2 regions of the Pseudomonas coleopterorum genome follow, and region 2 is predicted to be linked to the other one. Evidence: predicted binding sites of a transcription regulator. Region 2 holds the regulator's gene; the other holds the start of a gene.
The links. Region 2 encodes sigma-54, which starts transcription at its own class of promoters, with help from an activator protein. Its sites were predicted from a motif close to ANTGGCATNNANNTTGCTNT; they were not measured.

Region 1: a site for sigma-54 is predicted at 2,032-2,051, ahead of nirB (nitrite reductase large subunit NirB). Genes of this name have one in related genera too.

What each region holds. Positions count from the first base shown of each region.
Region 1 is NZ_FNTZ01000001.1:1,317,107-1,331,833, reverse strand. Features, by position in the region: gene nirB (nitrite reductase large subunit NirB) at 1-1,885, opposite strand, end outside; gene BLV18_RS05915 (bifunctional nitrate reductase/sulfite reductase flavoprotein subunit alpha) at 2,190-5,981, opposite strand; gene BLV18_RS05910 (di-heme-cytochrome C peroxidase) at 6,346-8,145, shown strand; gene BLV18_RS05905 (catalase family protein) at 8,142-9,317, shown strand; gene BLV18_RS05900 (TlpA disulfide reductase family protein) at 9,338-9,823, opposite strand; gene arsC (arsenate reductase (glutaredoxin)) at 9,925-10,278, shown strand; gene wrbA (NAD(P)H:quinone oxidoreductase) at 10,275-10,880, shown strand; gene BLV18_RS05885 (type I pantothenate kinase) at 10,920-11,660, shown strand; gene BLV18_RS05880 (DNA-3-methyladenine glycosylase I) at 11,674-12,345, shown strand; gene BLV18_RS05875 (ABC transporter substrate-binding protein) at 12,621-13,685, shown strand; gene BLV18_RS05870 (ABC transporter permease) at 14,230-14,727, shown strand, end outside.
Region 2 is NZ_FNTZ01000001.1:901,999-916,725, reverse strand. Features, by position in the region: gene hisG (ATP phosphoribosyltransferase) at 19-654, opposite strand; gene murA (UDP-N-acetylglucosamine 1-carboxyvinyltransferase) at 724-1,989, opposite strand; gene BLV18_RS04040 (BolA family protein) at 2,012-2,251, opposite strand; gene BLV18_RS04035 (STAS domain-containing protein) at 2,365-2,667, opposite strand; gene BLV18_RS04030 (MlaC/ttg2D family ABC transporter substrate-binding protein) at 2,667-3,320, opposite strand; gene mlaD (outer membrane lipid asymmetry maintenance protein MlaD) at 3,331-3,798, opposite strand; gene mlaE (lipid asymmetry maintenance ABC transporter permease subunit MlaE) at 3,798-4,595, opposite strand; gene BLV18_RS04015 (ATP-binding cassette domain-containing protein) at 4,595-5,404, opposite strand; gene BLV18_RS04010 (KpsF/GutQ family sugar-phosphate isomerase) at 5,639-6,613, shown strand; gene BLV18_RS04005 (KdsC family phosphatase) at 6,631-7,167, shown strand; gene lptC (LPS export ABC transporter periplasmic protein LptC) at 7,176-7,748, shown strand; gene lptA (lipopolysaccharide transport periplasmic protein LptA) at 7,735-8,280, shown strand; gene lptB (LPS export ABC transporter ATP-binding protein) at 8,280-9,005, shown strand; gene BLV18_RS03985 (RNA polymerase factor sigma-54) at 9,169-10,662, shown strand; gene hpf (ribosome hibernation-promoting factor, HPF/YfiA family) at 10,741-11,049, shown strand; gene ptsN (PTS IIA-like nitrogen regulatory protein PtsN) at 11,062-11,526, shown strand; gene rapZ (RNase adapter RapZ) at 11,529-12,386, shown strand; gene BLV18_RS03965 (HPr family phosphocarrier protein) at 12,403-12,675, shown strand; gene BLV18_RS03960 (ZIP family metal transporter) at 12,746-13,639, opposite strand; gene BLV18_RS03955 (superoxide dismutase) at 13,648-14,259, opposite strand; gene BLV18_RS03950 (DUF2753 family protein) at 14,262-14,714, opposite strand.

The DNA of each region.
Region 1 (14,727 bases), 420 kb from region 2:
CCGCTTCGATCAGTTCACTCCAGATCTCCGGCAGCTCGTGCAACTGTGCGCCGAACAGGTCGATGCGCTGGCCACCGGTGATCTTGGTGTAGAGGTCGTATTTCTTAGCCACCACGCCAATGGCGATGAGCTTGTCCGGGGTGATCTCACCGCCGGGAATGCGCGGCACCACCGAGTAGGTGCCGTTCTTCTGCATGTTGGCCATGAAGGTGTCGTTGGTGTCCTGCAGCGGCACCAGCGAGGGGTCCATGATCGGCTGGTTCCAGCACGAGGCGAGGATGTTGCCGACGGTGGGCTTGCACACGTCGCAGCCCACCGCACCGCGTCCGTGGCGGGCGAGCATGTCCTCGAAGCTGGCGATGCCTTCGACACGGGCCAGCGCGTACAGCTCGGCGCGGGTGTAGGCGAAGTGCTCGCACAGGCTCTTGTCGACCGTCACGCCACGGGCCGTCAGTTCATGCTCGAAGACCTGCTTGAGCAGCGCGGCGCAGCCGCCACAGCCGGTGCAGGCCTTGGTCTGCGACTTGAGCGCCGAGAGGTCGCCGCAACCGCCGTCGATGGCGGAACAGATCGCACCTTTGCTGACGTTGTGGCAGGAGCAGATCATGGCCGTGTCGGGCAGCGCGTCGGCGCCCAGAACCGGTGCGCCGTCGGACAGCGGCAGGATCAACGTCGACGGGTCGGCCGGCAGGGCGATGCCGTTCTGCGCGTATTGCAGCAGGGTGTCGTAGTAGCTGTTGTCGCCGACCAGCACGGCGCCGAGAACCCGTTTACCGCTGGCGTCCACCACCAGGCGCCGGTAGCTGGCGTTGGCTTCGTCGATGAAACGGTAGCTCTTGGCGCCTGGCGTGCTGGCATGGGCGTCGCCGATGGAACCCACGTCGACCCCGAGCAGCTTGAGCTTGGTGGACATGTCGGCGCCGCTGAACGCCACCGGCGTTTCCCCGGCCAATTCGCAGGCGATGTTGCGGGCCATGCTGTAACCGGGCGCTACCAGACCGAAGATGCTGCCGTTCCAGGAGGCGCACTCGCCGATCGCATACACCGCCGGGTCGCTGGTGCGGCAGTGCGGGTCGATGACGATACCGCCACGGGCCGCGATCTCCAGCCCGCTGGCGCGGCCCAATGCGTCTTGAGGGCGGATACCGGCCGAGAACACGATCAGGTCGGTTTCCAGGCATTCGCCGCCGTCGAAATTCATCCGATAACGATGGGTCTCGCCGGCCTCCACGTTCTGCGTGGCGCGCGAGGTGTGCACGCCTACCCCCAGGGCTTCGATACGCGCGCGCAACGCCGCGCCTCCTTCGGCGTCCAGCTGCACCGGCATCAGCCGCGAAGCGAACTCGACCACGTGCGCTTCCAGCCCCAGCGACTTCAAGGCGTTGGCCGCTTCCAGGCCCAGCAGCCCGCCGCCGACCACCACGCCACGGCGCGCCCCGACCGCTGCGGCGCGGATCGCGTCCAGATCATCCAGGGTGCGATAGACCAGCCGCGCGTTGCCCTCACAGCCCGGAATCGGTGGCACGAACGGGAACGAACCGGTGGCCAGTACCAGTATGTCGTAGGCATGCCGCCCGTTGGCGGTGACCACTTCGCGGGCCTGACGGTCGATCTCGATCACCGGCTGGCTCAGGTGCAAGGTGACGCCGTGCCTGCCGTACAACTGGGCGTCGCCCAGGGCCAGGGTTTCGGCACACGAGCCGCCGAAGTATTCGGAAAGGTGCACCCGGTCATACGCCCGCTGGCGCTCTTCGCCGAAGACGTGGATCTCGTAGCGATCGACCGCGCTGCGCTCGATCAACTGCTCGACACAGTGATGCCCCACCATGCCGTTGCCGACGACGATGAGTTTCTGCCGGGGCTTGAGGTTCACGAGCGCGTTCATGGGTATCTCCTGGCACGTTGCGGTGTCTTGACCATCGGGCAAAAAAAAACGCCTGGAGCGAATGCTCCAGGCGCCTTTGCCTGATCGTCGAAATGAGGGTGTCCGGTGGGGTGATCGTCGTTGAGCACCGGGGACTTGTCTGGGTGGAAGCAGGTTGCGTGCCAGGGTTTGTCTGGGGAGTGTCAGATGGGGCCTCTTCGCGGGCAGAGCCCGCTCCCACAAGGATTTCAGTGTGGGAGCGGGCTCTGCCCGCGAAGAGGCCCTCCCTGATACAAAGCCCCACCCCAGTGCACACCGCACCCTTTCAGTACACATCCCGCACATAACGCCGGTCCCGGCTCAACTGGGCCAGGTAAGCCTCGGCCTGCTGCGTGCTCATGGCGCCGTGTTCGGCCACTACGTCGCGCAGCACTGCGTCGACATCCTTGGCCATGCGGCTGGCATCGCCGCAGACATAGAAATGCCCGCCCTGCTGCAACCATTGCCACACCTGGGCGCCCTGCTGGCGCAAGCGGTCCTGGACGTAGATCTTTTCCGCCTGATCGCGGGAGAACGCCGTATCCAGCCGGTGCAGATGCCCGCTGCGCAGCCAGGCGTGCAGTTCGTCGCGGTAGTAGAAGTCGCTGTGCTCGCGTTGCTCGCCGAACAACAGCCAGTTGCGCCCGTGATGACCCAGCGCCTGGCGCTCGTGAAGGAAGGCGCGAAACGGCGCTATGCCGGTGCCCGGGCCGACCATGATCATCGGCGTATCGGCCTGGCTGGGCACGCGGAACTGACGGGTCTTTTGAACGAAGATCGGCACCAGCGCCGCTGCCGAGCGATCGGCCAGGAAGCCCGAGCAGACGCCACTGCGCACGCGCTCGTTGCACTGGTAACGCACGGTCGACAAGGTGATGTGCACCTGATGCGGGTCAGTGCGAGCGCTGGAGCTGATGGAGTACAGCCGCGGCTGCAAGGGCTTGAGCAGGCCGAGCAGTTCCTGGGTGGTCAGCGTCACCGGAAAGGCTTCGAGCAGGTCGATCAGTTGCCGACCCCACAACCACTGCTGCAGTTGGACAGCGTTGGCCGGTTCGAGCAACGAGGCCAACAACGGATCGGCGCAGCGCTCGCTCAGAAATGCCAGCCACTGCGGCGTGATGCGCGTGATGTCCAGATGCTTGTGCAAAGCCACCGCCAGCGGCTGCTCGCCGTGCCCCTTGAGCAGGACCCGCTCGCTGCTGTCCAGGCCAAGGCAGGCCAGCAGTTCCTCGACCAGGCTCATGCAGTTGCTCGGCCATACGCCAAGGGCATCGCCCGCTTCATAGACCAGGCCGCTGTCCTTCAAGTCGAACACCACATGGCGCACTTCCTTCTCGGTGCCGGCGGCGTTGAGCACCTGATTGTGCAGGACGCGCGCCAGCCAGGGTCGCTGACGGGTATACAACGCAGCTTCTGCCGCAACCGAACCGGCCACCGATTCAGCCACTGAACTGGACGCTGGTCCGGCAAGCAGCAGACTGGCGGCCTGTATCCAGCGCTCGGCAGGCGCCTGATCGTCAGGCTCGCACTCGACGCGTTCGAGCAGACGCTTTCCGCCCAGCTGGGTCAGGCGCTCGTCCAGCTTGCGGGCAAAGCCGCAGAACTGCGCGTAACTGGAATCGCCCAGCGCCAGCACGGCATAGCGCAGGTCTGCACAAGGCTCGGTCTGCGTGGCCTGCAACTGGGCCCACAGGCGCGTGGCATTGTCCGGTGCATCGCCATCGCCAAAGGTGCTGGTGATCAGCAACAGGTCATGGGCGGCGAGCAACTCGGCCGGGGTGATCTCGTGCAGGCCACGCAGAGCGACCGATGCGCCACGCTCGCGCAGGGTCTGCGCGCAGCGTTCGGCGATGGCCTGCGCGGTGCCGGTCTGCGAAGCCCAGAGCACCTGGATGGCCGCCTGCCCGTCGCTTGCCGCGACACCGTCAGGCGCGTCGGCATCGAGGTTCTGCAGGGCGATTTTCGGCGAGCCGACGCGTTGCAGCGCCACGGCGGCGAACTTGAAGGCCGGCTGGTGCGACAGCGGATCGGTGGCGTCGCTGGTCACGGCATTGATGGCCAGATCGCTGCCGTACACGTCGTTCCAGTGAAAGGGCGCGAAGCAATTGCCCGGCCGTACCCGGTCGCTGAGGCGGGCCGGCAATACCGCCTGGCCGCGCCGCGAGCGGACCTGCACCTGATCGGCCTCGCCGATGCCCAGACGCTCGGCGTCGTCGGGATGAAGCTCGATGAACGGCCCAGGGTCGAGCCGGTTCAAGGTGGCGACCTTGCCGGTCTTGGTCAGCGTGTGCCACTGATGCTGCAAGCGACCGGTGTTGAGCACCATGGCGAACTCGGCGTCGGGCTGATCGGCGGCTGGCAGGTGCGGACGGGCGAAGAACCGAGCACGACCGCTGGCGGTGGGAAAGCGCACGCCTGCCTCGGTGAGGTAGCGAATCGGGCTGCGCACACCCTCCTGCCCTGGCAGCGCAGGCCATTGGCGTGGCTGCTGGCGCAGTTGCGCGTAGCTGGCGCCGCGGATGTCGTAACCGCTCTGCGGGTTGTCGAAGCGTTGCAGCTCTTCATAGATCTGTTCGGCACTGGCGTAGTCGAAGCCCTCGGCGAAGCCCATGGCGCAGGCCACCTTGGCGATGATCTGCCAGTCCGGCAGGGCTTGCCCCGGTGCGTCGACAGCCTTGCGCATAAGGGTCATGTTGCGCTCGGAGTTGATCATCACCCCTTCGGCCTCGGCCCACAGCGCGGCGGGCAGCAGCACGTCGGCATAGCGATTGGTCTCGGTGTCGAGAAAGGCATCCTGGGTGATCACCAGCTCTGCCGCCTGCAGGCCATCGATGACCTGCTGACGGTTGGCGACACTGGCCACCGGGTTGGTGCAGATGATCCAGCACGCCTTGATCGCGCCCTCGCCCATCTGCCGAAACAGGTCGACGGTGCCGGCGTTGCCTTCTTCACGCAAGCTGCCAGGGGCAATGCCCCAGAGTGTTTCGACGTGGGCCCGATCGGCCGCCACCAGCAGCGAACGCTGGCCGGGCAGGCCTGGGCCCATGTAGCCCATTTCGCGCCCGCCCATCGCGTTGGGCTGGCCGGTCAGGGAGAACGGTCCGCTGCCCGGACGGCAGAGGGCGCCGGTGGCCAGATGCAGATTGCACAGCGCGTTGGTGTTCCACGTGCCGTGGATGCTCTGGTTCAGCCCCATGGTCCAGCAACTCATCCAGTTGGCCGCGCCGCCGATCCACTGCGCGGCCTGACGGATCGCCTGTTCGTCGAGGCCGGTGATCTGCGCGACTCGGGCTGGCGTGTAATCGGCCAGAAAAGCCGGCATGTCCTCCCAGCCTTCGGTGTGCGCGGCGATGAACGCCGGGTCGGTCGCGCCGTTGGCGTGCAGCAGGTGCAGCAGGCCGTTGAGCAGCGCCAGGTCGGTGCCCGGCTCGATCTGCAGGAACAGGTCGGCCTTGTCGGCAGTGGCGTTGCGCCGTGGGTCGACGACGATCAGCCTGGCGCCGGCCTTGAGGCGATCGAGCAGGCGCAGGAACAGGATCGGATGACAGTCGGCCATGTTCGCGCCGATCACCAGAAACACCTCGGCCTGATCGAAATCATCGTATGAGCCGGGCGGGCCATCGGCGCCCAACGACAGCTTGTAGCCACTGCCGGCGCTGGCCATGCACAGCCGCGAGTTGGATTCGATATGCCGCGTGCGCACGTACCCCTTGGCAAGCTTGTTGACCAGGTACTGGGCTTCCAGCGACATCTGCCCGGAGACGTAGAAGGCCAGGGCATCGGGGCCATGCTCATCGAGGATCAGCCGCAGGCGGCTGCCGGCCGCGGCGATGGCGGCGTCCATGTTCGACTGTACCGGCTCGTGATCACGGTTCTCGCGCAGGTAGGCGTGCTGCATGCGCCCCGGATCGCTGAGCGGCTGGGCGCAGGTGCTGCCCTTGGTGCACAGGCGTCCGGCGTTGGCCGGATGCAGCTTGTCGCCGCTGACCTTGACCACGCGGCCGCTCTCGACAGTCATGACGATACCGCAGCCGACGCCGCAGTAGGGGCACACGCTACGCACTGAAGTGGCGGTCATCGACCCTCCTCGCTGCTGGCGACAAAAACAAAAACGGCGCCAGCTGCCTGCGCTCATCAGAGCGGGCAGCACGGCACCGTTGTCGTGTGGGAGGCAATCGGCATCGATTGCATTGTGTAGTGCGCAGGCTTGCAATCCATGCGCCACAATCATCCGGACCGCAGTGAAGAAAGGAAGCAGCCGGTCGCAGGTGCGGCGTATCGACCGTGACCTGCACCCTTTATGTGCGTCGCGCACCACAGGCTGGCACCGATGCGACGGGCGTCTGCGCGTTATGAAGAGATTGCCGGGACTAGACTAAAGGCCAGTTGCCATCACTGGATTTTTCAGGCATAAAGCCGCGCTTATCACAAGGACCGTGCCCATGCGCTTGCTCATTCGAGGCGTGATGATCGTGCTGGTGGCCGCGCTGTTGGCCGTCGCCGTCATCGCCTACTACATCGCCTACCCCAACCTGCCAGCCTATAGCCCTGCCCGCGACCTGCACTACCTGCAGGACTGGAGCGACGCCGACCGCGACACCTACTATTTCACCCCCCAGGGGACCCAGGTCAAGGGCCTGCACTACGACTGGTTCGTCAACCTGGAACAGCCGTTTTCCACGCAACGCTTCGCAGCGCCGGAAAACCTCGGCCGTTTCGGCTTCCTGATCGAACCGGGCCACGCGCAGAATCCGCACGACTTGCCCATAGGCTTCACCCGGCACCCCGGCGAAAACGGCGACACGCAGTTTCTCGACATCAGCTGCGCCGCCTGCCACACCGGTGAGTTGCGCTTCAACGGCACGGCGCTGCGGGTAGACGGCGGCACCGCGCAGCACGTGCTGCCCGCCACGGTGCCGACCCTGCGCGGCGGCGACTTCGGCCAGGCCCTGGCGGCGAGCATGGCGGCCACCTACTACAACCCCTGGAAGTTCAAGCGCTTCGCCCTGGCGGTGCTCGGCGAGCAAGGCTACGAGGCCGGGCACGACGCCCTGCGTGCAGCGCTCAAGGCCTCGCTGAACAGCATCCTGCACACCGCCTGGAACGACACCCATCGCGGCCTGTACCCCGTCCAGGAAGGGCCCGGCCGCGCCGATGCGTTTGGCCGCATCGCCAACGCCACCTTCGGCGACGCCATCAGTGCCGACAACTATCGCGTCGCCAACGCGCCGGTCGACTATCCACACTTGTGGGACATCTGGACCTTCGACTGGGTGCAGTGGAACGGTTCGGCCCAGCAGCCGATGGCGCGCAACATCGGTGAGGCGCTGGGCGTGGGGGCGACCCTGGAGTTCTTCGACGCCCACGGCCAGCCCCTGATGGGTGACGAACGCTACCCCTCGAGCGTGCGGGTCATGGACCTGTACCGCATCGAACAAGCCGTGGAGCGTCTGCCCGCGCCGCAGTGGCCCGAAGCAGTGCTGGGCCAGGTCGATCTGACCCGTGCCGCCCAGGGCCGGCAGCTGTTCCAGGAAAACTGCGCGGCCTGCCACGTGCCCCTGGTGGACCACAGCGGACCGCGCCCCGTGGCCAAGCTGCAGATGCGCTCGGTCGACTACATGGGCACCGACCCTACCGCTGCCAACAACATCGCCGATCATCGTTTCGATGTCAGCGCGCTGAACTGGGACGTGCAGGCCCTCAAGACCATGAACGTGCAGCTGGAAGATCCCAGCGAGCCGCTCGACCTCAAGCACATTTCCGTGGCCAAGGCACTGGCCTATGTCACCGCCTTCGTCGAGGCGCAGGCCTACCGCCAGGCCGGCATCGGCCCGCAGGAACAGGCACGGCTGAACGGCTTCGGCATGGACATCGGCGTGCGTGAACTGCGCGCGTACAAGGCCCGGCCCCTGGCCGGCGTCTGGGCCACCCCGCCGTTCCTGCACAACGGTTCGGTGCCCAGCCTCTATCAACTGCTGTCGCCTCAGGACGAGCGCTCGGTGACCTTCTACCGTGGCAACCTGGAATACGACCCGGCGCACCTGGGTTATCGCAGCGAAGCCTTCCCCGGCGGCTTTCTCTACGACACGCGCCTGACCGGCAACGCCAACAGCGGCCACGAATTCCGCGACGGCCCGCTGGGTGCCGGGGTGATCGGTCGCCTGCTGCAGCCCGAGGAGCGCTGGGCGCTGCTCGAATACCTCAAGATCCTGGGTGGGCCACTGGAGAAACGACTGCCATGATCAACCGTCCCTCGATGGATTCGACGCCACCCGGCCCCATCGGCCGCTTCTGGCTGCGCCTGGGTACCTGGCTGTTCAGGACGGTGCTGGGGCTGATCGTCCTGGGCCTGCTGGGCTGGCTGCTGGCCACGCTGTGGTACGCGTGGAAGTTCTCCGGGCCGGTCTCGGCCCAGGAGCAGATTCCCGCCGGCGAGGCGGCGATGACCCAGGACATCATCCAGACCGCCATCCGCATCGTCGACCAGCACCGCGAACCCACCCGCTACCTGCGCGACGCCCACGCCAAGGCGCATGGCTGCGTGCAGGCGCAGGTCAGCGTGGCCACCGACCTGGATCCGGCACTGCGCCAGGGTGTGTTCAGCGAACCGGGCAAGACCTGGCAAGCCTGGATGCGGCTCTCTAACGGCAACGCCTATCCGCAGTTCGACAACATGAAGGACGCGCGCGGCATGGCCATCAAGCTGCTGGGCGTCCCCGGCGATCAGCTGCTGCCCAGCCAGCAGGGACGCGGCGAGCAGGATTTCGTCATGTTCAACCATGCCAACTTCTTCGTCAGCGACGTGGCCGAATATCGCCAGAACGTGGCGGCCCAGGCCGACGGCAAGAAGGTGATGGCCTTTCTGCCAGGCTGGGACCCGCGCCAATGGCAGGTGCGACACCTGTTCATCGCCCTGGCGACCCTGTCCGAAGCACCGCCCAGCCCGCTGCTGACCACTTACTTTTCCGTGTCGCCGTACAAGTTCGGCAACCTCAACGCCAAGTTCCGCGTCACCCCGGAAGCGGGAACGTGCCCGGCGTATACGCCACCGGCGCAGAACCGCGACGTGCCCAACTTCCTGCGCTCGGCGTTGTACCAGCAACTGTCCACCGATCGTCAGCCAGCCTGCTTCGCCCTGCAGATCCAGACGCAGGACGCCACCCGCTACATGCCCATCGAAGACACCAGCGTGCAGTGGAAGGAAAGCGACGCGCCCTTCCAGACCGTGGCCCACATCCAGGTGCCGGCTCAGGACTTCGACACACCCGAGCAGAACCTGATGTGCGACAACTTCAGTTTCAGCCCCTGGCACGGGATCGAGGCGCATCGCCCCATCGGCGGCATCAACCGCCTGCGCAAGGCGGTGTACGAGGCGGTCAGCGCCTATCGCCTGGAACGCAATGGCGTCAGGTGAGCACGGTCCTGGACCGCAACTCAGTTGCCGCTGCCCTGCAAGGCCGCCAGACGCGCCTTGATGCCAGCGGCGGTCTGCTCGCCCATCAATTGCTCGCGCAGCTTGCCTTGGTCATCGATGATGTAGGTGACCGGCAACCCCTGGCTGCGCGGCAGCGCGAAACGCGGCGCCGGGTCCTGGGCCAGTACCGGGAAATCGATCCCCAGCGTCTGGGCGGCGGCGCTCAGTTCCTCACCCTGCAGGTTGTCGAAATTCACCCCGAGCACCCGCACGCCCTGCCCTTGCAGGCTCTGCGAAAGCGCATTGAGTTCGGGAATCTCGCGGCGGCAGGGTCCGCACCACACCGCCCAGTAGTTGACCACCAGCCAGTGCTTGTCCAGCGTCTGGGCGCTGACCGGGTTGCCATGCTGATCAGGGCCGTAGTCACCCCCACAACCACCCAGCAGCGCGGCCGCCAACAGCAGGCCCGCCAACGGTGCGAAGCGGGCCTTGATACGCCATTTCATGGATCTACCCTTCCTCATTCCTGCAGCTATGCGAAAAAGGCGACCGATCATCGCCACGTGGTTAGAATACCCGCCACTGGATGCCGGAGGCGACTTTTCCCATGACCGATCTGACCCTTTACCATAACCCGCGCTGCTCCAAATCCCGCGCGGCGTTGGAGCTTCTGCAAGCCCGTGGGCTCGAGCCCGTCATCGTGCGCTACCTGGAAACGCCTCCCGATGCCGCCACCCTGCACACGCTGCTGGGCAAGCTGGGCATCAGTGCCAGGGCACTGTTGCGCACCGGTGAAGAAGAATACAAAACCCTGGACCTGGCCGACGCCACCCTGGGCGAGGAACACCTGGTGCAAGCCATGGCCGCGCATCCCAAGCTGATCGAGCGGCCCATACTGGTCAATGGCGAACGCGCGGTGATCGGCCGGCCACCGGAAAACGTACTGGAGATCATTGCGTGAACACACCTTACATCCTGGTGCTCTATTACAGCCGCCATGGCGCCACCGCCGAGATGGCCCGCCAGATCGCCCGCGGCGTCGAAGCCAGTGGGCTGGAAGCGCGCCTGCGCTGCGTGCCGGCGGTTTCGACCGAGTGCGAAGCCGTGGCGCCGTCGATCCCCGAGCAAGGCGTGGTCTACGCCAGCCTCGACGACCTGAAGAACTGCGCCGGCCTGGCCCTGGGCAGCCCGACGCGCTTCGGCAACATGGCCGCGCCGCTCAAGTATTTCCTCGACGGCACCAGCAGCCTGTGGCTCAGCGGCGACCTGGTCGGCAAGCCGGCCGGGGTGTTCACGTCCACCGCCAGCCTGCACGGCGGTCAGGAAACCACCCTGTTGTCGATGCTCCTGCCCCTGCTGCACCACGGCATGCTCATCACCGGGTTGCCCTACAGCGAGTCGGCCCTGGTGGAAACCCAGGGCGGTGGCACCCCCTACGGCGCCAGCCACCATGCCGGTGCCGATGGCAAGCGCGTGCTCGACGAGCACGAGAAAACCCTGTGTCGGGCACTGGGCAAACGCCTGGGCCAGACCGCACAGCTGCTGAGCACTGCGCGTGGCTAAGTCCGATCGTAGAGTGCATCGCACGATGGCGGGCCACGCTTGAGCATCCACGCCTACACCAAGTACCCCGCCATGGCGTTCGGCGACGAGTCGCCGCTGGCCTGGATCAGCGAACACATCCGCGAGCACTATCAAGGCCATCGGCACACCTTCGTGGTGGCCATCGCCGGCAGCGTCGCCGTGGGCAAGAGCACCCTGTCCACGCTGCTCAAGGAACGGTTCGAGGGCTGGCCGGAAGCACCGCGGGTCGAGGTGGTCAGCACCGATGGCTTCCTGTATCCCAACCGGATCCTGGAAGAGCGTCAGTTGATGCCGCGCAAGGGCTTCCCGGAAAGCTACCGCACCGACGACCTGAAGGCGTTCCTGCATGATCTCAGGCAGGGCGTTCGTGGTTTGCAGGTCCCGGTCTATTCCCAGGCGATCAAGGACATCGACGAGCACTTTCACCTGATCGATCAGCCGGACATCCTGATTCTGGAGGGGCTGAACATCCTCCAGCTGGACCACGCCCACGACTTTTCCATTTACCTGGATGCCCCGACCGCCGACATTCGTCACTGGTACATGGAACGCTTCATGAGCCTGACCACTCTATCGGGCGACGCTGCACAGGCGCGCGCCGACTATTTGTGGGAAGAGGTCAACCTGAAGAACCTCACGGAAAACATCCTGGTGACCCGCGATCGGGCGCAGATGGTTCTGCACAAGGCACCGGACCACCGCATCGACGAGGTCTGGCTGCGCGAAGGCGACCTGCCCGTGCATTCATCCAGCAGTTGAGGACACCGGTTCCATGCAAGACTACAAGTGGCTGAACGAGTACTGCCTTAATCGCTTCGGCTCGCAGAAGGCGCTGGAGGCGCGTCTGCCGACGGCCAAGTCCCCGGCGCAACTGCGCAAGATCAGCGCCGACCGCTACCTGTCGACCATGGCCCTGCGGGTCTTTCGGGCAGGCCTCAAGCACAGCCTGGTCGACTCCAAGTGGCCTGCCTTCGAAGAAGTGTTCTTCGGCTTCGACCCGGAGAAGATCGTGCTCATGGGCGCCGAGCGCCTGGAACGGCTGATGCAGGACACCCGCATCATTCGCCATTTCGGCAAGCTCAAGAGCGTGCCGCGCAACGCGCAGATGATTCTCGACGTGGCCATGGAGCACGGCAGTTTCGGTGATTTCATCGCCGACTGGCCGGTGGAAGACATCACCGGCTTGTGGCAGTACATCGCCAAGCACGGCAACCAGATGGGTGGGCTGTCGGCGCCGCGTTTCCTGCGCATGATCGGCAAGGACACCTTCATTCCCAGCTGGGACGTGGTGGCCGCGCTGAACGCCCAGGAGATCGTCGACAAGGTGCCCAGCTCCAAGCGCGATCAGGCGGCCGTGCAGGCCGCATTCAACCAGTGGCATGCCGAAAGCGGCCGGCCGATGTGTCAGCTGTCGGCGATGCTGGCCTTTACCGTGAACCACTGATCCCTCCGCGCCTCGCAGGGCCCGCCACGCGGCCCTGCCCGGCTAGCGCTCCATACATCCCTGCTTGCAACGGCCCTCGCGCCGTATCGATCGAAACGGCAAATCTCGTCTACGCTTGATTTCCAGGGGCCTGACAGCCCTGAGCATGCCTGCGCCGACGCGCTCGACGTCAAAATGTCATGCGCGTCCCCTACGTTGGCTCGGGTATTGCTGATCCTGATCAATCCAATCGTCGACAGTCCCCTCGTTTCGATAGGCGCCCATAGGAGCACCGGATGAAAAAGCTTTTCCTGGCCACACTCTTAGGTTCGAGCATCGCGTTGTGCAACCTGGCTTCGGCAGCGGATACCGATCTGCAAACCCTGGAAGCCGCGGCCAAGACCGAAGGCATGGTCAACAGCGTCGGCATGCCCGATGCCTGGGCCAACTGGAAGGGTACCTGGGAAGACCTGGCCAACAAGTACGGCCTCAAGCACATGGACACCGACATGAGCTCGGCCCAGGAAGTGGCCAAGTTCGCCGCCGAGAAGGACAACGCCAGTGCCGATATCGGCGATGTCGGTGCAGCGTTCGGCCCCATTGCCACCAAACAGGGCGTGACCCAGCCGTACAAGCCTTCCACCTGGGCGCAGATCCCCGACTGGGCCAAGGACGCCGACGGCCACTGGATGCTGGCCTACACCGGCACCATCGCGTTCATCATCAACAAGCAACTGGTCAAAGCCGAAGACGCGCCCAAAAGCTGGGCAGATCTGAAGAACGGCAAGTACAAGGTAGCGATCGGCGACGTCAGCACTGCAGCCCAGGCGGCCAACGGGGTCCTCGCGGCAGCCATCGCGTTCAAGGGCGACGAGAGCAACCTGGCCCCTGGCCTGCAACTGTTCACCGAACTGGCGCAACAGAAGCGCCTGTCGCTGGCCAATCCGACCATCCAGACCTTGGAAAAAGGCGAGATCGAGGTGGGTGTGGTCTGGGACTTCAACGGCCTGAGCTACCGCGACCAGATCGATCCGAAACGCTTCGACGTGCTGATCCCCTCGGACGGCTCGGTGATTTCCGGCTACACCACCATCATCAACAAGTACGCCAAGCACCCGAACGCCGCCAAGCTGGCGCGTGAGTACATCCTCAGCGACGCCGGCCAGATCAACCTGGCACGCGGCTATGCACGGCCGATCCGCGCCGACCACATCAAGCTGCCGGAAGATGTCGCGGCCAAGCTGCTGCCGGCCGAGCAGTACCGCAACGTCACCCCGATCAAGAACCCGGACGTCTGGGAAGCCAGCGCCAAGGCCCTGCCCCAGCAGTGGCAGGAACAGGTCATCTTCGAGATGCAGTGATTGCCTGAGGTGCATCAGGTAGGGCCCCTTCGCGGGCAGAGACCCGCTCCCACAGAGACTCGGACTGCGCCTATGTGGGAGCGGGTCTCTGCCCGCGAAGAACCCACCACCAATCTCCTGACACCCCGGAGCGCTCCAGCAGTGACCACCCCCACTCGCGGCAGAACCCTGGCCCTCCCACAGGAGCAGGAGCGTCAATCCGTGTGGGAGCGGGTCTCTGCCCGCGAAGCAGCCACCACCAATCTCCTGACACCCCGCAACCCCGGAGCCCTCCAGCGGTGACCACCTCCACTCGCAGCAGAACCCTGACCCTCCCACAAGAGCAGAAGCGTCGATCCTTGTGGGAGCGGGTCTCTGCCCGCGAAAGGCCCACCACCAACCCCCTGACACCCCGGAGCGCTCCAGCAGTGACCACCCCCACTCGCGGCAGAACCCTGGCCCTCCCACAAGAGCAGAAGCGGCAATCCTTGTGGGAGCGGGTCTCTGCCCGCGAAGCAGCCACCACCAACCCCCTGACACCCCGCAACCCCGGAGCCCTCCAGCAGTGACCACCCCCACTCGCGGTAGAACCCTGGCCCTGCTCCTGCTGGCGCCCTTCGCTCTATTCTTCATCGTCTTCCAGATCGCCCCCCTCGCCTGGGTGGCCATCCACAGCGTGCAGACCGACGCCGGCTGGAGCCTGGACAACTTCAGCAAGGCTTTCGGCTCGCGCTTCTACCGCCAGGCCATCCAGTTCAGCCTGGAAATCAGCTTCTGGTCGAGTCTGTTCGGCATCGTCATCGCCGTCATCGGTGCCTACTCCCTGCGCCGGGTCGACTCGCGGCTGCGGGATTTCGTCAGCGCCTTCGCCAACATGACCAGCAACTTTTCCGGCGTACCGCTGGCCTTCGCCTTCATCATCCTGCTGGGCTTCAACGGCGCAATCACCCTGGCACTCAAGCAGGGCGGCCTGATCGATGATTTCAACCTTTACTCCAAAACCGGCCTGATCATCACCTACACCTATTTCCAAATCCCGCTGGGCGTCCTGCTGCTCTACCCT
Region 2 (14,727 bases):
CGAACCCGCGCGGGAAAGTCAGCCGCGGTGTCGCGACTCCACTGCCTTGCGCAGGGTGTCGATCAACGCCTGGATGCGGGCGTACTGCATTTTCATGGAGGCTTTGTTCACCACCAGCCGGGAGCTGATGTGGGCGATCAATTCCTGGGGTTCCAGGCCATTGGCGCGCAGGGTGTTGCCGGTGTCGACGACATCGATGATCTTGTCGGCCAGGCCCACCAGCGGTGCCAGCTCCATGGAGCCGTACAGCTTGATGATATCGACCTGACGACCCTGCTCGGCGTAGTAACGCTTGGCAACGTTGACGAACTTGGTGGCGACGCGCAGACGCCCCGTGGGCTCGGCAGCACCGATGGCGCCCGCAGTCATCAGCTTGCACTGGGCAATCTGCAGATCCAGCGGCTCGTACAGGCCCTGGCCGCTGTATTCGAGCAGGACGTCCTTGCCGGCAACGCCCAGGTCGGCAGCACCGTGTTCGACATAGGTCGGCACATCGGTGGCGCGCACGATCAGCAGGCGCACATCGTCCTGGGTCGTGGGAATGATCAGCTTGCGGCTCTTGTCCGGGTTTTCGGTGGGCACGATGCCCGCCTCGGCCAGGAGCGGCAATGTATCGTCAAGAATGCGGCCTTTGGACAACGCAATGGTCAACATGGGAAACGTCAGTCCTTACAGGAAAGTTTCTGGCAACGCCCGGGCGCATCCCTGCGCCCTGCACGCTCATCAGCCCGGTACGCGACGGATCTTGGCGCCCAGCATCTGCAGTTTTTCTTCGATGCACTCGTAGCCACGGTCGATGTGGTAGATGCGGTCGATCAGGGTGTCGCCTTCAGCCGTCAGCGCCGAGATCACCAGGCTGGCCGAAGCTCGCAGGTCGGTGGCCATGACGGGCGCGCCCTTGAGCTTTTCGGCACCGGTGACGATGGCCGTGTTGCCTTCCACCTGGATCTGCGCGCCCATGCGGTGCATTTCGTACACGTGCATGAAGCGGTTCTCGAAAATGGTCTCGATCACGGCGCCCGTGCCTTCGGCAATAGCGTTGAGCGAGATGAACTGCGCCTGCATGTCGGTGGGGAACGCAGGGTATGGCGCGGTGCGGACGTTGACCGCCTTAGGCCGCTTGCCGTGCATGTTCAGTTCGATCCAGTCGGCGCCCGTGGTGATCTCGGCACCCGCTTCGCGCAGCTTTTCCAGCACCGCTTCGAGGATGGTCGGATCGGTGTCCTTGACCTTGACCCGGCCGCCGGTGCAGGCCGCAGCCACCAGGTAGGTGCCGGTCTCGATGCGATCGGGCATGACTTTGTAGGTCGCCGAGTGCAGACGCTTGACGCCATCGATGGTGATGGTGTCGGTGCCTGCGCCCTGGACATTGCCGCCCATGGCGTTGATGAAGTTGGCCAGGTCGACCACTTCCGGCTCGCGCGCAGCGTTCTGCAGCACGCTGCGGCCGTTGGCCAATGCCGCGGCCATCATGATGTTCTCGGTACCCGTCACACTGACAGTATCGAAGAAGAAGTTGGCACCGCGCAGCCCGCCCTCGGGGGCCTTGGCCTTGATGTAGCCGGCTTCCACGTCGATCACGGCGCCCATGGCTTCCAGACCACGGATGTGCAGGTCGACCGGACGCGAACCGATCGCGCAGCCGCCGGGCAGCGCCACTTCGGCCTCACCGAAACGGGCGACCATCGGGCCCAGGACCAGGATCGAGGCGCGCATGGTCTTGACCAGCTCGTACGGCGCAACCAGGGTCTTGATGGTGCGCGGATCGATTTCCACGGCCAGCTTCTCGTCGATCACCGGCTCGATGCCCATGCGGCCGAACAGCTCGATCATGGTGGTGATGTCGTGCAGGTGCGGCAGGTTGGCGACCGTCACCGGCCCATCTGCCAGCAAGGTAGCGGCCAGGATCGGCAGGGCGGAGTTCTTCGCCCCGGAAATGCGGATTTCGCCATCAAGGCGAACGCCGCCAGTAATAATCAGTTTGTCCATTGGAGTCTCGACGCGGGGTGGCTCAGGAACGCTCAGCCCAGGCTGCGCTGCTGAAGAATTTCATGGTGATCGCATGGATGCTGCCATCGGCGATCCATGGGTTCAAATGAGCATAGATCTGTTGCTGGCGCTTGACCGGACTGAGCGCAGTCAGCTCGTCACTGATCACGTTCAACTGGAAATTGCAGCCTTCGCCTTCGACTTCCACCTGCACTCCGGGCAGTTTGGATTCAAGGAAACCCTTCACTTCTACAGCCTGCATGCTCAACCTCGATCGGCGCCCTGTGCGCGCGGGTCGGCCATCATACAAAAAAGCCCTCCGACTGCGAACCCCGGATTCACGGGATCAGGTCAGAGAGCTGTGCAGATGGCCAATCAATTCTGTGAAAAGAAGTCGCTCATGCCTGTGACCTGAGCGATCTGACGCATGTCGTGCGGCAATGCCTGAACTCGCACGCTCTTGCCAGCGGCCTGAGCATCGCGCATGAAGCCCAGCAGCAGGGACAGACCCACGCTGCTCGACTTTTCCACGCCGGTGCAGTCGATGACCAGCGCGGCGGCCTGACTGGATTGAATCAGTGCCTGCCCCTGCTTGCGCAGGGCCGCACCGCAGCGGTAATCCAGCACACCGGCCAGGCTCAGCTGATCGCCCGACAGTTCGACACGACCCTGTTCCATCACTGCGCGCTCGTCGGTGCAGCTTTGTCGGTCACTTCCTTGGCCTTGGCGACTTCGCCAGCCCAACCATCGATGGTCTTGTCCAGGTCGTTGCCGTTGCGCTGCATGCTGTCGGCGAACTGATCGCGGAACAGCTTGCCGATGTTGATGCCGTTGATGATGACGTTACGCACTTTCCATTCGTTGTTCAGGTTTTCCAGGGTGTAGGAAACCGGATACACCGCCCCACCCGTACCCTTGACCTGCATGTCGACGCTGGTGCGTGTGCCGCTTTCATCCTTGGCCGGACCTACGGTGATGCCCTGGTTGTTGTACTCAAGCAAGGCGTTGCCGTAGAACTGCATCAAGCTGCGCTTGAAGTTTTCCTGGAACCGGGCCATCTGCGCGGGGGTAGCCTTGCGCGAATATTTCACGGTCATGATGCTGCGCGAAATGCCATCGGCGTCGACCACGGGACCGACGATGGTGTTGAGCGCGTCGTAGAACGCCTGCGGATTGCTGCGGTAGGTGTCGCGGTTCTTTTCCAGATCCGACAGCAGTCGGTCGGTGACGCCCTGCACCACCTGATGTGCGGACACCGCAGGCGCTGCATTGGCCCACATCGGCAGCAGAGCCACCAGAACCAGCAGGCTGCGTCGCATGATCGAAAACATGGATAACTCCTTATTTGGCATCTTTGCTGACTGTATTGAGCAGGAACTTGCCGATCAGGTCTTCGAGCACCAGGGACGACTGGGTGTCATGGATGGTACCGCCGTCGGCGAGCAAGGCCTCCTCGCCACCCACGCTGATACCAATGTATTTCTCGCCCAGCAGACCCGCCGTCAGGATGGAAGCAGTGGAGTCGGTGGGCAGGTTGTCCACTTTCTTGTCCAGCTGCAGGGTCACCCTTCCGGTGAAGGTGTCGCGATCCAGATCGATGGCCGTGACCTTGCCTATGGTCACACCGGCCATGGTCACCTTGGCTCTGACAGTCAAACCGGCGATATTGTCAAAATAGGCATAAAGTTTGTAGCTCTCGGTATTCGCGCTGGTGGACAGACCACTGACACGCAAGGCCAACAGCAGCAAAGCCAGGATACCGGCCAGAAGGAACAGGCCGACTCCGACTTCCATTGATCGGTTTTGCATCAGAAATCTCCAAACATCAGGGCGGTCAGAATAAAGTCCAGGCCCAGGACGGCCAGCGACGCATAGACCACGGTCTTGGTGGTAGCGCGGCTGATGCCCTCGGACGTGGGTTCACAGTCATACCCCTGGAACACGGCGATCCAGGTGACGACGAAAGCGAATACCAGGCTCTTGATCACACCGTTGAGCACGTCATCGGTGAAATTGACGCTGTTCTGCATGTTGGCCCAGAACGATCCTTCGTAGACCCCCAGCCAATCGACGGCCACCCAGGATCCACCCCAGATACCGACGACGCTGAAGATCATGGCCAGCAGCGGCAGGGAAATGAAACCAGCCCACAGCCTTGGCGCAACGATGTACTTGAGCGGGTCGACGCCAATCATTTCCAGGCTCGACAACTGCTCGGTCGACTTCATGTTGCCGATCTCGGCGGTCAGTGCCGACCCTGCGCGACCGGCGAACAATAGAGCGGTCACCACCGGCCCGAGTTCACGCAACAGCGTGAGCGCGACCATTTGCCCGACCGCCTGCTCGGAGCCGTACTTGGCCAGAATGCTGAAGCCCTGCAACGCCAGTACCATGCCGATGAACACACCGGACACGACAATGATCAGCAGCGACATCACACCCACGGAATACAGCTGCTTCATCAGCAGTTGAAAACCGCCACCGATACCGCCGCGGCCCACAAGAGCGTGACCCAGGAACAGCCCGGAACGCCCCAGGATGCCGACCATGTCGATGGCCGATCGACCGAACAGGCGCACTCGCTCCATGATTGATTTCTTGCGCATCAACGCTTCCCCAGCAGATCGGCGCGGTAATCGGGCGCGGAAAAATGAAAAGGCACGGGACCGTCGGGATCGCCTTTCATGAATTGACGGACGCGCGGGTTGTCCGACGCCATCAATGCCTCGGGCGTACCATGACCCAGCACCTGACCATCGCCGACCACATAGATGTAGTCGGCGATGCTCGCGGTTTCCGCCAGGTCGTGGGAGACCACGATACTGGTGATGCCCAGGGCATCGTTGAGCAGGCGGATCAGCCGGACCAACACGCCCATGGCGATCGGATCCTGGCCGACGAACGGTTCGTCGTACATCAGTATCTGCGGATCCATGGCAATGGCACGGGCCAATGCGACACGACGCTTCATGCCACCGGACAATTCGTCGGGCATCAGTTCGATGGCGCCACGCAGCCCGACGGCCTGCAGCTTCATCAGGACGATGTCGCGGATCATGTCTTCGGGCAGGTCGGTATGCACCCGCAGCGGGAAGGCCACGTTCTCGAACACGTCCAGGTCGGTGAACAGCGCTCCGCTCTGGAACAGCACGCCCATGTGCTTGCGCGCATCGAACAGGTCGCTGCGCGATAGCTTGGGCAGGTTCTGGCCATTGACCCAGACCTCGCCGCCAGTGGGTCGCAGCTGGGCGCCCATCAGACGCAGGAGCGTCGTCTTGCCGCTACCTGAAGGCCCCATGATACCGGTGACCTTGCCGCGAGGAATGCGGATATCGACATCATTGAAAATGCTCCGCGCACCGCGCTTGAAAGAAACCCCTTTCAGCTCGACCGCGTAGGCGCTATCGGCACTCATTTAAACTCCTTGCAGTGCAACCTTACCCTCGGACGCTCATCTTCTGACCGAAGACACTTGGCGCGGACAGGCCGAACAAGCGGCGAACTATAGCATTGCAGACAGGTGCCGCCCAAGATCGATCCATTGGCATGCCGTGTCGTTGATTTGTACAGGCCGCAAAATAGGCAGGTGAGTCGCTCGCCCATTCCCGCTATAATCGCCGCCTTTTCACCGGGCCTACCGATTTTCGCCATGAGCCAGACCAGCGACCTGATCCAATCCGCGCACCGCACCATCCGTCTCGAGATCGAAGCGGTAGAGGGCCTGCTCGCCCATATCGACGCCGATTTCGTGCGCGCCTGCGAACTGATCCTCGAAAGCGATGGCCGCGTGATCGTGCTGGGCATGGGCAAATCCGGACACATCGGCAACAAGATCGCCGCGACCCTGGCCAGCACCGGCACCCCGGCGTTTTTCGTCCATCCTGCCGAGGCCAGCCACGGCGACATGGGCATGATCACCCGCCAGGACGTCATCCTGGCCCTGTCCAACTCCGGTTCGACCGCAGAAATCGTCACATTGCTGCCTTTGATCAAGCGCATGGGCATTCCCATGATCAGCATGACCGGCAACCCCGACTCGCCCCTGGCCCAGGCCGCCGAGGTCAACCTCGACGCCCGCGTCGCCCAGGAAGCCTGCCCGTTGAACCTGGCACCGACCTCCTCCACCACGGCGACCCTGGTACTGGGCGATGCCCTCGCCATCGCCCTGCTCGAGGCGCGAGGCTTCACCGCCGATGACTTCGCCTTCTCCCATCCCGGTGGTGCCCTGGGTCGTCGCCTGCTGCTCAAGGTCGAGCACGTCATGCACACCGGCACCGCGCTGCCACAGGTGCCGCGCGGCACGCTGCTGCGCGATGCGCTGATGGAAATGACCCGCAAGGGGCTGGGCATGACCGCCGTCCTGGAGGCCGATGGCCGCCTCGCCGGGATCTTCACCGACGGTGACCTGCGGCGCACATTGGATCGCACCATCGATGTCCACAACACTCGAATCGAAGACGTCATGACTTCCCACGGCAAGACCGCGCGCGCCGACATGCTGGCCGCCGAGGCGCTGAAGATCATGGAAGACAACAAGATCAACTCACTGGTCGTGGTCGATGATCAGGACTGTCCGGTAGGCGCCTTCAACCTGGGCGACCTGCTGCGCGCGGGAGTCATGTAATGACCGGAAACGACGCAATGACCCAGACTGGCAGCAGCGAGCTTCTGCAATGTGGCAAGGCCATCAAGCTGGCCGTATTCGACGTCGACGGCGTACTGACCGATGGCCGTCTGTATTTCCTGGCCGACGGCAGCGAGTTCAAGAGCTTCAGCACGCTGGATGGCCAGGGCATCAAGATGCTCATCAACAGCGGCGTGACCACTGCGATCATCACCGGCCGCAGCAGTCCGGTGGTGGAGCGGCGGGCCCGCAACCTGGGTATTGCCCATCTATTTCAGGGGCGCGAAGACAAGCTCGTGGTACTCGACGGCCTGCTCGCCGAGCTCGGCCTGAACTATGAGCAAGTGGCCTACCTGGGTGACGATCTGCCCGACCTGCCGGTGATTCGCCGGGTGGGGCTGGGCATGGCCGTGGCCAATGCCAATGCCTTCGTGCGCCAGCATGCCGACGGCGTGACCCAGGCCAGTGGTGGCATGGGTGCAGCGCGCGAGTTCTGCGAGCTGATCCTGGCTGCCCAAGGCAATCTCGAAGCGGCCCGTGCCGCCTACCTGTAGGGCCTGACATGCTGAACAAGAAAATTCGTAATATCGTGATCCTGGGTGTGCTGGGGCTGCTGTTCGCCGCCATCGGCTACTGGGACATCAGCCCGGAGCGTTTCCTCGACCAGCCGGCTGCGGCCGTCGACGAAAGCCAGATCGATTACTACGCTATCAACGCGAAGGCTCGCCAGTACCTGCCCGACGGTGGCGTGCAGTACGACATGACCGCCGACAAGGTCGAGCACGTCAAGACCTCGCAGGTGACCTTGCTGACCAAGCCCGACATGCAGCTGTACCGCGGCACTGTCTACCCATGGCACGTGACCAGCGACCGTGGCGAGGTCAATCCCGATGGCAGCCAGGTCGAGCTGATCGATTCGGTTCGCATCGCGCGCACCGACCAGAAGAGCCGCGCCACGCTGATCACCAGCTCACGCATGACCGTTTTCCCACAGAAGCAATATGCGCAGACCGACCAAGACGTTAGAATCGACGGCGCCGGTGGCGTGTCGACGGCCAAGGGCATGAAAGCGTATCTGAATGACAGCAAGATCAACTTGTTGTCCAACGTAAGAGGACAGTATGAGGCTCGTTAAAACCCTCCCCTTTTTGCTCGGCCTGAGCGCAGCACTGGGAAGCGCGAGCGCCTGGGCACTGCCCACTGACCGCGATCAGCCCATTCATATCCAGTCCGACGATGCCCAGCTCGACGACAAACAGGGTGTGGCGACCTACAAGGGCAATGTGATCATCACCCAGGGGTCGATGAAGATCACCGGCAATACCGTGACCATCACCCGCAACGCCACCGGCGACGTGGACGTGTTCACTGCCGTCGGCAACCTGGCCTATTACGAGCAGAAACCTGCGGTGGACAAGCCCATCGTTCAGGCCTATGGCGTGACCATTCAATACTTCGCGGCGCAGAACCGCATCGTGCTGATCGACAAGGCCAAGGTCATCAACGACGGCAACACCTCCGAAGGCGAGAAGATCGTCTATGACACGGTGCGCCAGGTGGTCAACGCCGGCCGTGCCACGGGCAGCAAGGTCACCACGCCTCGTCCGCGGATCGACATGGTGATCCAGCCCAAGAAGAAATCCGACGCACCGCAGAAGGCCCAGTGATGGCAGTCCTGAAAGCGCAGCACCTGGCCAAGAGCTACAAGAGCCGACAAGTCGTACGCGACGTGAGCCTGTCCATCGAAAGCGGACAGATCGTCGGCCTGCTGGGCCCCAACGGTGCCGGCAAGACCACCTGCTTCTACATGATCGTCGGCCTGGTACAGGCCGATCAGGGCCGCGTCCTCATCGACGACCTGGACGTCAGCCACCAGCCGATGCACGGCCGTGCCCGTTCGGGTATCGGTTATCTGCCGCAGGAAGCCTCGATCTTCCGCAAGCTGTCGGTGGCAGACAACATCATGGCCATCCTGGAAACCCGCAAGGAGCTAGACGCCGCGGCTCGCCTGGCCGAGCTCGAAGGCCTGTTGCAGGAATTCCACATCACGCACATTCGCGACAACCTGGGCATGAGCCTTTCGGGTGGTGAACGCCGCCGCGTGGAGATCGCACGTGCACTGGCCACCGCGCCCAAGTTCATCCTGCTCGACGAACCCTTCGCCGGTGTCGATCCGATTTCGGTCGGCGACATCAAGCAGATCATCCACCACCTCAAGACCAAGGGCATCGGCGTATTGATCACCGACCACAACGTCCGCGAGACCCTGGACATCTGTGAAACGGCCTATATCGTCAATGATGGCCAGTTGATCGCCGAAGGCGATGCCCAGACCATCCTGGCCAACGATCTGGTCCGCGAAGTCTACCTGGGCCACGAGTTTCGCTTGTAAGGCCCAAGGGCGCCGTCGCCCTCCTGCGGGCATTAATTTTCATGGCGCCCTAGGCAAACACTCAGGTTTCAGGCATATAATTTGCTTACGACATAAGCCGGGTACTTCGGTACCCGTAGTAGAAGGCGCTTCGCGCCGGCGACCAAGGTGTTAAGTTCCTGCCATGAAACCATCGCTCGTCCTACGTATGGGCCAGCAACTGACGATGACACCGCAGTTGCAACAGGCCATCCGCCTTCTCCAGCTATCGACCCTGGACCTCCAGCAGGAAATCCAGGAAGCGCTGGAATCCAATCCCATGCTCGAACGCCAGGAAGAAGGCGACGACTTCGACAACAGCGACCCGCTGGCCGACAACATCGAGCAGAAGCCGACCCAGGAGATCCAGGAACCGAGCTTCCAGGAGTCTGCGCCGACGGTGGACAACCTCGAGGAAGGCGACTGGAACGAGCGCATCCCCAACGAATTGCCCGTCGACACGGCTTGGGAAGACATCTACCAGACCAGTGCCAGCAGCCTGCCGAGCAACGATGACGACGAGTGGGACTTCACCACCCGCACGTCGGTCGGCGAGAGCCTGCAGACGCACCTGCTGTGGCAGTTGAATCTGGCGCCCATGTCCGATACCGATCGGCTGATCGCCGTGACCATCATCGACTGTATCAACAATCAGGGTTATCTGGACGAGACGCTGCAGGAAATCTGCGATTCCTTCGACCCCGAGCTGGACATCGAACTGGACGAAATCGAAGCGGTGCTGCATCGCATCCAGCAGTTCGAACCGGCCGGCATCGCCGCCCGCGACCTGAGCGAATGCCTGATGCTGCAACTGCGCCAGCTACCGGCCAAGACCCGTTGGCTGGCCGAAGCACAGCGGCTGGTGAGCGATTTCATCGACATGCTCGGCTCGCGTGACTACAGCCAGCTGATGCGGCGCATGAAGCTCAAGGAAGACGAACTGCGCCAGGTCATCGAGCTGGTACAGAGCCTGAACCCGCGGCCTGGCTCGCAGATCGAATCCAGCGAACCCGAATACGTCGTGCCCGACGTCATCGTGCGCAAGGACAACGACCGCTGGCTGGTCGAGCTCAATCAGGAGTCGGTCCCGCGGCTGCGGGTCAATCCGCAGTATGCCGGCTTCGTGCGGCGCGCCGACACCAGCGCCGACAACACCTTCATGCGCAACCAGCTCCAGGAAGCGCGCTGGTTCATCAAGAGCCTGCAAAGCCGCAACGAAACCCTGATGAAGGTTGCCACCCAGATCGTCGAGCATCAGCGTGGCTTCCTCGATTACGGCGACGAGGCCATGAAGCCCCTGGTTCTGCACGACATCGCCGAGGCGGTGGGCATGCACGAGTCGACCATTTCCCGGGTGACCACGCAGAAATACATGCACACGCCGCGCGGCATATACGAGCTGAAATACTTTTTCTCCAGCCATGTCAGCACCTCCGAGGGGGGCGAATGCTCCTCCACCGCGATCCGCGCGATCATCAAGAAACTGGTCGCCGCCGAAAATCAGAAAAAGCCGTTGAGTGACAGCAAGATCGCTGGTTTACTGGAGGCACAAGGCATCCAGGTAGCCCGCCGAACGGTCGCCAAGTATCGCGAGTCCCTTGGGATTGCGCCGTCCAGCGAACGCAAGCGGTTGATGTAGCCCTGCGATGTGCCACAGCGTTCCAGTGGCAGGCACCCAAGCCTGCTTCTTTATGCAATGGCAATAAGGAGAAGCGGTATGCAAGTCAACATCAGTGGACACCAACTGGATGTGACCGAACCCCTGCGAACCTACATCGGGGAAAAACTCGAGCGTCTCGAACGCCACTTCGACAAGATCACCAACGTGCAGGTGATCATGGAGGTCGAGAAGCTCAAACAGAAAATCGAAGCCACCCTGCGCATACCCGGTGGCGAGGTGGTTGCCAACGCCGAACATGACGACATGTACGCGGCCATCGATCTGCTTACCGACAAGCTGGATCGCCAACTCAAAAAGCATAAGGAAAAACAGCAGAGTCTGTTGCAAGGCGCGACTGCTCGCTGACACTCCCCACCCATGATCCGATTAGAAACCATCCTGACCCCCGGCCGTTCACGTGTGAACGTGCCGGGCGGCAGCAAGAAGAAAGCACTCGAAGAGATCGCCAACCTGATCGGTCGTGAAGTGCCATCGCTCGACACCCAGACCGTGTTCGAAGCGCTGATTGCCCGTGAAAAACTGGGCTCCACTGGATTCGGTAACGGCATCGCCATACCGCATTGCCGGCTCAAAGGCTGCGATACGCCGGTCAGTGCCCTCGTTCACCTGAGCGCGCCGATCGACTACGACGCAATCGATGGCGCTCCGGTCGACCTGCTATTCGTGCTTCTGGTGCCCGAAGCGGCCACCGATGCGCACCTGGAATTGCTCCGCCAGATCGCCAGCATGCTCGATCGCAAGGAAGTGCGCGAAAGACTGCGTTCGGCGCCCAGCAATCAAGCCTTGTACCAAGTGGTACTGGACGAACAGAACGGTCGTTAACCATGCGTTTGATCATCGTCAGTGGCCGCTCAGGCTCAGGCAAGAGCACTGCCCTGGATGTTCTCGAAGACAACGGTTTCTATTGCATCGACAACTTGCCGGCCGGGCTGCTGCCCGAACTGGCCGAGCGTGCGTTGATCCACACCGAACTGGCGCAGCCCCAGGTGGCGGTATCGATCGATGCGCGTAACCTGCCCAGCCATCTGTCCCGCTTTCCGCAGTTACTGGCTGAAATGCGCGCCAAGCACATCCAATGCGATGTCCTGTACCTGGACGCCGACGAAGAAACGCTACTCAAGCGCTTCTCCGAGACCCGACGTCGACACCCTCTGAGCAACAGCAACCGCTCGCTGGCCGAAGCCATCCGGGTGGAAAGCGATTTGCTCGGGCCTATCGTCGACTTGGCCGATCTCAAGATCAACACCACCAGCCTTAACCTCTACCAGTTGCGCGACGCCATCAAGGTACGGCTGTTGAACAAGCCGGAGCCGGGCACCGCGTTTCTGGTGGAATCGTTCGGCTTCAAGCGGGGCATGCCGATAGACGCCGACCTGGTGTTCGACGTGCGCTGCCTGCCCAACCCGTACTGGAAGCCGGAATTGCGCGAACAGTCCGGGCTCGATGCGCCGGTCGCCGAATACCTGGCAGCGCAGCCGGACGTCGAAGAGATGTATCAGGACATCTCCTCTTACCTGCTCAAATGGCTGCCCCGCTTCGCTGCCAGCAGCCGCGCCTACGTGACGATCGCCATTGGCTGTACAGGCGGGCACCATCGCTCGGTATACTTGACCGAGCGCCTGGGCCGATTGCTGCAGCAGTCGCTCAAGAACGTCCAGGTTCGCCATCGCGACCTCAGCTGAAAGGATCCCCCGCGCAATGCCCGCCCTCCAAGTAGAAATCATCAACAAGCTCGGCCTGCACGCCCGCGCCGCGGCAAAATTCGTCGGCGTCGCTGGACGCTATCCCTGTCAGGTGCGTGTGGGTCGCTCGCCAGAGTCGCTGGTCGATGGCAAAAGCATCATGGGTGTGATGATGTTGGCAGCCGGCAAAGGCACCACCATTCACTTGCACACCGAAGGCGAGCAGGATCAGGAAGCGCTGGACGCCATCGTCAAGTTGATCAACGACAAGTTCGACGAAGGCGAGTAAGCCAAGCCAGTGGCCAAGCGTCGGAACCGGGGTGGAGGCCATCGAGCTGTCCACCACCCAGGTACCAGATTCAAGACAACGCGGTGTCCATGACCATCATCAGACAGAAACCGACACACAGGCCCAGGCTTGCCAGCTTGTGATGGCCGTTGCTGCGTGATTCGGGAATGATTTCGTGGGTCACGACCAGCAGCATGGCGCCAGCCGCAAAGGCCAGGCCCAGAGGTAGCAGCAGCTCGCCCATGCGTACCAGCCAGGCACACAGTACCGCAAACACCGGCTCCACCAGCCCGGATGCGGCACCAATCAGGAAAGCCTTGTAGCGCGCCATGCCTGCCCCGGCCAGAACCAATGCGATCACCAGCCCTTCGGGCACATCCTGCAAGGCGATGCCCATCGCCAGACTGTCGGCGTCGTGCATGCCGCCGCCTGCCGAAACGCCGACGGCCATGCCTTCCGGGATGTTGTGAGCGATGATGGCAATCACGAAGATCCAGATGCGTGCCGGGATCACCGGCTGTTGCGTCGTGCCCACCAGGTAATCCGGAGTAACGCCGGATACCCTCCTGTCCACCAGGTACAGGCAGAATGCTCCGGACATGATGCCCAGGCTCATCAGGGCGCCGGCACCCCAGCGCGAGAAACCGATCGCCGCTGCCGCATCCAGGCCGGGGATGATCAGCGAGAACGCGGTGGCGGCGAGCATCACGCCGGCACCGAAACCCAGCAACGTATCGGCCACCGCGACGGGCATGCTGCGGATGACCAGTACCGGAACGGCGCCCAGGGCGGTGCCCAAGGCGCAGATGGCACCGCCCTCGAGTGCACGCAGGATACGCGGTTCGAGGTCGAGCCAGTCCAGCAGCTCGCCCACCAGCAGAGCTGCGCCGGCCAGCAGCAACACCGTGCCCAGTGCCAGACGAAAACGGCGAACACTGGCCAGCGCGAAGGTCTGTGATCCCATGGCCAGACTCAGCTCAGCGCGGCTTGGTAGCGCTTCTCGACATTGGCCCAGTCGACCACGTTGTAGAACGCATTGATGTATTCCGGCCGACGGTTCTGATACTTGAGGTAGTAGGCATGCTCCCAGATATCGAGCCCCAGGATGGGCGTGTTGCCATTCATCAATGGGCTGTCCTGGTTACCGCTGCTCTCCACGACCAGCTTCTTCTCAGGCGTGACGCTGAGCCAGGCCCAGCCGCTGCCGAAGCGACTCAGGGCAGCTTTGGTGAAGGCTTCCTTGAACGCGTCGAACCCGCCCAGTTCGGCATCGATGGCCTGGCCAACGCTGCCCTGGGGCTGACCGCCGCCATTGGGCGACATGACTTCCCAGAACAGGCTGTGGTTGGCATGTCCGCCACCGTGATTGGTAACGGCGCCACGCAGGTTTTCCGGCAGCTGCTTGACCGAGGCCACCAGCTTTTCCACCGGCCATTCGGCGTACTCGGTACCTTCGATGGCGGCGTTGACGTTGGTGATGTAGGTCTGGTGATGCTTGGTGTGGTGGATCTCCATGGTCGCGGCATCGATGTGCGGCTCCAGGGCGTCATAGGCATACGACAGGGCGGGCAAGGTATAGGGCATTTTCAGTGAACTCCGTAGGGAAGGTGATCGGATTGCGTGACCGCTGGCGCGACGTCGATGTCGGCGGCGCCACACAGCAACCGGTGGGTACGGGGGTATTCGCCATGCTGGCGAGTGAAGCCGAGCAGCTCGGCGTAGGTCTTGCCGGCATGACGCAGCGCGGCCTCGCGCAGTGTTGGCCGCAGCCGAGGGTCCTGCGCCGCACGCAACAAGCGTTCATGGATGGCGCACAGGTATTCGGCGCTTTCTTCGGGTTGATGCAGTTGCAGATGCAGGTCAACCAGGTTGTGATGGGAAATGACGCACGCGGCCACCGCTTCGTCGACATCCGCCCAGCGTTCGAACAGCACCTGAGCCCAAGCGAGGGCTTGCAGGTAGTGTTCGCGCGCATCGATCAGCTCGCCCCGGACAAAGCAGGCGTTGGCCGTCTCCGTGATACGTTTCCAGTGCTGCATGGCGCAGGTCTCC